Regions from separate parts of the Kitasatospora sp. NPDC088783 genome, predicted to be linked through region 2. Evidence: riboswitches for the same ligand, from Rfam matches in the RefSeq annotation. Region 2 holds a riboswitch; the other holds the start of a gene.
What was found. Region 2 has a riboswitch for thiamine pyrophosphate ahead of thiC (phosphomethylpyrimidine synthase ThiC). Riboswitches for the same ligand answer to the same signal wherever they lie in the genome.
Positions count from the first base shown of each region.

Region 1: linked by a shared signal. The riboswitch ahead of thiO (glycine oxidase ThiO) and the one ahead of thiC (phosphomethylpyrimidine synthase ThiC) in region 2 are both predicted to bind thiamine pyrophosphate.

Region 1 covers NZ_JBIVKJ010000010.1:186,290-189,445, forward strand. Annotated here, with positions in the region: gene ACIP60_RS26400 (NAD(P)/FAD-dependent oxidoreductase) at 1-914, opposite strand, end outside; TPP riboswitch at 991-1,103, shown strand; gene thiO (glycine oxidase ThiO) at 1,099-2,253, shown strand; gene thiS (sulfur carrier protein ThiS) at 2,250-2,459, shown strand; gene ACIP60_RS26415 (thiazole synthase) at 2,463-3,156, shown strand, end outside.
Region 2 covers NZ_JBIVKJ010000020.1:59,839-62,994, forward strand. Annotated here, with positions in the region: gene ACIP60_RS33985 (SPFH domain-containing protein) at 1-527, opposite strand, end outside; gene ACIP60_RS33990 (hypothetical protein) at 713-913, opposite strand; TPP riboswitch at 1,025-1,158, shown strand; gene thiC (phosphomethylpyrimidine synthase ThiC) at 1,154-2,950, shown strand; gene ACIP60_RS34000 (hypothetical protein) at 3,082-3,156, opposite strand, start outside.

The DNA.
Region 1 (3,156 bases), on a different contig from region 2:
CCGAGCAAGGCGGCCGCGGCGGCGGCGCCGGAGTGCAGGGCGTGGTCCCAGTGCTGGACGGCGAGCCGGGTGCCGGCGCGGGCGGAGGGGTAGGAGGCGCAGTCGCCGGCCGCGAGGACGCCGGGCAGGGCGGTGCGCAGCCGGTCGTCGACCGGGACGGTGCCGTCGGGGGCGAGGGCGAGCGGGCCGCCGACCAGCCAGTCGGTGGCGGGGCGGGCGCCGACGCCGACCACGACCTCGTCGGCGGGCAGGTGGGTGCCGTCGGCGAGCAGCACCCCGCCGTCGGCGGCTCCGGCGACGGCGGCGCCGCAGCGCAGGTCGACGCCGGCGGCGGCGTACCAGTCGGCCATCAGGGCGCCGAGTTCGGCGGGCAGCGCGCCGGCCAGCGGGGTGGCGGCGGCCTCGACCACGGTGACCTCGCAGCCGAGTCCGCGGGCGACGGTGGCGGTCTCGGCGCCGATCCAGCCGGCGCCGACCAGCACGATCCGGCGGCCGGGGGTGAGCGCGGCGCGCAGCGCGTGGGCGTCGTCGACGGTGCGCAGGGTGCGGGCGCCGGGCAGCTGGGGCAGGGTGCGGGGGGCGGCGCCGGTGGCGATCACCAGGGCGTCGTAGGGCAGTTCGCCGCGGTCGGTGCGCAGGACGCCCGGGGCGAGGCCGGTGGCGCGGCGGCCGGTGAGCAGGTCGACGCCGAGGCCGTGCCAGTCGATCTCGAAGGCGGTGGCGTCGGCCTTGCCGAGCAGCACGTCCTTGGAGAGCGGGGGGCGGTCGTAGGGGAGGTGGAGTTCCTCCCCGACCAGGGCGAGCGGGCCCTGCCAGCCGCCCTGCCGCAGGTTGAGGGCGGTCTGGGCGCCCGCCATGCCCGCGCCGACCACGACGACCCGGTCCGTTGCCTTCAGCTCAGCCACGGCGCCCACCCTACCCAGGGGCGGCGGGCGGTCACCCCGCGCACGCGCCTTCGGGTGCCGGTCGGCCCGGCGTTAAGGTGGAGGTACTACGTCACACGGGAGCCCGGTGCACCGGGCTGAGAGGCGGGCTGTGGCGGCCCGCGACCGTCCGAACCTGATCCGGGTCATGCCGGCGAAGGGAGAATCAGCCGCTGTGGCACCTTCCCGCGCGTTGGACGTGCTGGTGGTCGGCGGGGGCATCATCGGCCTCGGGGTCGCCTGGCGCGCCGCGCAGCGCGGCCTGTCGGTCGCGGTGGTCGACCCGCACCCGGGCGGCGGCGCGGCGCAGGTCGCCGCGGGCATGCTCGCCCCCGTCACCGAACTGCAGTACGGCGAGGAGCCGTTGCTGCGCCTGGGCCTGGCGTCGAACGAGCGGTACGCCGCGTTCGCCGCCGAGCTGACCGAGCTGACCGGGCTGGACACCGGCTACCGGCAGACCGGCACGCTGGCCGTCGCGCTGGACGCCGACGACCGGGCGGAGCTGCGCGAACTGCACGCCTTCCACGGCCGGTTGGGCCTGGCCTCGGAGTGGCTGACCGGCCGGGAGTGCCGCCGGCTGGAGCCGATGCTGGCCCCGGGCGTGCGCGGCGGCCTGCACGTCGCCGCGGACCACCAGGTGGACGGCCGCCGGCTGGCCGCCGCGCTGGTCGCCGCCGGGGAGCGGCTGGGCGTGGTGTTCCACCGGGCCGAGGCCGCCGAGCTGCTGGTCGAGGGCGGGCGGGCGGCGGGCGTCCGGCTGTCGGACGGGGAGCGGCTGACGGCGGGGCGCACCGTGCTGGCCGGCGGTTCGCGCAGCCACCTGCTGCCGGGCCTGCCGCCGGGGGTGCTGCCGGCGATCCGCCCGGTCAAGGGCCAGGTGCTGCGGCTGCGGATCCCCGGGCGGTACGCGCCGTTCCTGTCCCGCAACGTGCGGGCCGTGGTGCGCGGGCAGCACCTGTACCTGGTGCCGCGGGCCGACGGCGAGCTGGTGGTCGGCGCGACCACCGAGGAGCAGGGCCACGACACCACCGTCACCGCGGGCGGCGTCTACGAGCTGCTCCGGGACGCGCACGAACTCGTCCCGGGCATCACCGAGTTGCCGCTGGTGGAGACCTGCGCGGGCCTGCGCCCCGGCTCCCCCGACAACGCGCCGCTGCTCGGCCCCACCGCGCTGGACGGCCTGGTCGCCGCGACCGGGCACTACCGCAACGGCGTGCTGCTCACCCCGGTCACCGCCGACCTGCTCGCCGACTACCTGGCCACCGGGGAACTCCCCGCCCTGGCCGCCGACTTCACCCCCCGCCGCTTCACCCCGAAGGTCCCCGCATGAACACCATCGCCCTGACCGTCAACGGCGCGCCGCGCACCCTGCCCGCCGCCACCACGCTGGACGTGGTGGTGGCCGAGCTGTCGGCCGCCAACACCGGCGTCGCCGCCGCCGTCAACGAGGCGGTGGTACCGCGCAGTTCGTGGCCCGCCACGGCGCTCGGCGAGGGCGACCGGGTCGAGATCCTCACCGCCGTCCAGGGAGGCTGAACCATGGCGGACGACGCGCTGGTCATCGCCGGCACCACCTTCTCCTCCCGCCTGATCATGGGCACCGGCGGCGCCCCCAGCCTGGAGGTGCTGGAGCAGGCGCTGAAGGTCTCCGGCACCGAGCTGACCACGGTGGCGATGCGCCGGGTCGACACGGCCACACAGGGCTCCGTCCTGGAGGTGCTCTCCCGCAACGGCGTCCGGGTGCTGCCCAACACCGCGGGCTGCTACACCGCGGGTGAGGCCGTGCTGACCGCCCGGCTGGCCCGCGAGGCGCTCGGCACCGACTGGGTGAAACTGGAGGTGATCGCCGACGAGCGGACCCTGCTGCCCGACCCGATCGAGCTGCTGGACGCCGCCGAGACGCTGGTCGACGACGGCTTCACCGTGCTGCCGTACACCAACGACGACCCGGTGCTGGCCCGCAAGCTGGAGGACGTGGGCTGCGCGGCGATCATGCCGCTGGGCTCGCCGATCGGCTCCGGCCTGGGCATCCGCAACCCGCACAACTTCCAGCTGATCGTGGAGGCGGCGGGCGTCCCGGTGGTGCTGGACGCGGGCGCGGGCACCGCCAGCGACGTCGCGCTGGCGATGGAACTCGGCTGCTCCGCCGTCATGCTGGCCTCCGCGGTGACCCGCGCGCAGGACCCGGTGCTGATGGCGGAGGCGATGCGCAAGGCGGTCGAGGCGGGCCGGC
Region 2 (3,156 bases):
ATCTCCTGGATCTGCAGCGAGTCGATGATCAGGCCGAGCTTCTCCATCTCGATGCCCGACGCGGAGCGGGTCTCCCCGGTGAGCCGCTCGCGGTCCCGGATCATGTCCTCGACGGTCAGGCCGCCGACGATGGAGCGCAGGTGGCCGGCGAACACGTTGTGCACCCGCTGGCCCATCATCTTCTGCTGGTCCAGGAAGCGGCGGGCGGCGTTGGCGATGGACACCGGGTCGTCGCCGACCTTGAAGATGACCACACCCTTGACGTGCACCGGAATGCCCTGCGAGGTCACGCACTCGACGTCCAGCGCGGCCTCGTTGAGGTCCAGCGACAGCCGCCGGACCACCTGGACGCCGGGCAGCACGAAGGTGCCCCGTCCGGTGACCACGCGGAAGCCGAGGCCCTCGCCGTGCTTGGAACCCGAGATGACCAGGGCCTCGTTCGGCTCGGCGACCCGCCACATCATTTTGAAGAGCACGACCAGGACCAGCAGCCCTGCGACAACGGCTCCGACGATGCCGATCAGCATCGCGATCTCCCCCTTCGTGGCACACCGGTCCGTGGCTGCGCTGGGTGGTGCAGTTGTGGGCGCGGAACCCGGTGGCAGCCGCATTCTCCGCCTGCCGTGATCGCGGGGGAAGGGGCCGCGCCAGCGGGAGCGCCCACTGTCTCGAAACCGTTGCGCGGTGTTTGCCCGGCCTTGGTGAGGGGCCGTCAGTAGGGCTCGACGTACACCGTGCGCGGTGGCTGGTAATCGACCACGACCACCATGGTGCCCGGCTCCAGCGACTCGCCCGGCACCGCCCGGTACGCCAGGAACGCCTCGCTGCCCTGGCGTTCGGGAACGCGCACCATCACCTCGCCGACCAGGCCCGCGCCGATCCGTCCCGTCACCCGCCCCACCAGTCCGATCACCCCGGCGATTCTTCCACCCCGCGAGCGGCCCGGACAGGCCGGTGACCGGAGGCGCCCTGGACCCTCCGCGTCCGGTGCCCTACGGTGAGCAGCGAACGCGGGCGGCGAACGCCTGCGCGGAACGGGAGCTCGGAGCACCGGGCTGAGAGGGCGCTGACGGTACGCGGGCCCGCGTACCACCTGCTGCGCCGACCGCAGGAACCTGACCGGGTAATGCCGGCGTAGGGAGTGGAAGGTCGCATGACCACCTTGAGCGAGCACACGTCCGTCCAGCAGCCGGCCGCCACCGGGTACCCGACCCCGGCCTGGCGCAAGGCGTACCACCAGGGCAGCCGCCCCGACCTGCGGGTCCCCTACCGCGAGGTCCACCTCACCGACGGGCGCACCGTCCCGCTGTACGACACCTCCGGGCCGTACACCGACCCGTCCCACCCCGCCGACGTCCGGCGCGGGCTGCCCGCGCTGCGCGACGCCTGGATCCGCCAGCGCGGCGACGTCGAGGAGTACGAGGGCCGCGAGGCCCGGCCCGAGGACGACGGGATCAGGCACACCGCCCCGCGCGGCGGCGACCTGCGCAACCTGGACGCCGTCTTCCCCGGCCGCCCGCGCCGCCCGCTGCGCGCCCGCGACGGCGTCGCCGTCACCCAACTCGCGTACGCCAAGCGCGGGTTGATCACCCCCGAGATGGAGTTCGTGGCGATCCGGGAGGGCCTGGAACCGGAGTACGTCCGCGAGCGGGTGGCCGGCGGACGGGCCGTCATCCCGGTCAACGTGAACCACCCCGAGGTCGAACCGGCGATCATCGGCACCGACTTCCTGGTGAAGATCAACGCCAACATCGGCAACTCGGCGGTCACCTCCTCCATCGAGGAGGAGGTCGAGAAGATGACCTGGGCCACCCGCTGGGGCGCCGACACCGTCATGGACCTCTCCACCGGCCGCAACATCCACACCACCCGCGAGTGGATCCTGCGCAACTCTCCCGTCCCGATCGGCACCGTCCCGCTCTACCAGGCGCTGGAGAAGGTCGACGGCCGGGCCGAGGACCTCAGCTGGGAGGTCTACCGCGACACCGTGCTGGAGCAGTGCGAACAGGGCGTCGACTACATGACCGTGCACGCCGGCGTGCTGCTGCGGTACGTCCCGCTCACCGCCCGCCGCAAGACCGGCATCGTCTCGCGCGGCGGCTCGATCATGGCCGCCTGGTGCCTCGCGCACCACCGGGAGAACTTCCTCCACACCCACTTCGAGGAACTCTGCGACCTGCTGCGCGCCTACGACGTCACCTTCTCGCTCGGCGACGGCCTGCGCCCCGGCTCGATCGCCGACGCCAACGACGAGGCCCAGTTCGCCGAACTCACCACCCTCGGCGAACTCGGCCGGATCGCCCGGGCCAAGGACGTCCAGGTGATGATCGAGGGCCCCGGGCACGTCCCGATGCACAAGATCCGCGAGAACATGGACCTCCAGAAGGAGATCTGCGACGAGGCCCCGTTCTACACCCTCGGCCCGCTGACCACCGACGTCGCCCCCGGCTACGACCACATCACCTCCGGCATCGGCGCCGCGATGATCGCCTGGTGGGGCACCGCGATGCTCTGCTACGTCACCCCCAAGGAACACCTCGGCCTCCCCGACCGCGACGACGTCAAGACCGGCGTCATCACCTACAAGATCGCCGCCCACGCCGCCGACCTCGCCAAGGGCCACCCCGGCGCCCAGCTCTGGGACGACGCCCTCTCCGACGCCCGCTTCGAGTTCCGCTGGGAGGACCAGTTCAACCTGGCCCTCGACCCGGAGACCGCCCGCGCCTTCCACGACGAGACCCTCCCCGCCGAACCCGCCAAGACCGCGCACTTCTGCTCCATGTGCGGCCCCAAGTTCTGCTCGATGAAGATCAGCAAATCCATCAATGAGAAGTTCGGCAACGGCGCCGCCTCGCCCGAGTACGACGAGACCGCTGTCGAAGGCATGAAGGCCATGTCCGAGGAGTTCAAGGCCCAGGGCAACAAGGTCTACCTACCGATGGCGGACTGACCGTACGCACTGCACTCGGTGGGGCCAGGAGCACCGTTCAGCTCCTGGCCCCACCGAGCTGCGTCACCCGCTCCGAGACGTGGAGAGGGCTTCCCGGGACGGGCCGGCTCGCCATGACTGATCCAAGGACCTCAACCGCCGAAGAGGTTGTAACCAGCCGTCTCGTGCTTCCTGTCCGTCATCTCGCGGATGCCCGTGTCGGCTGC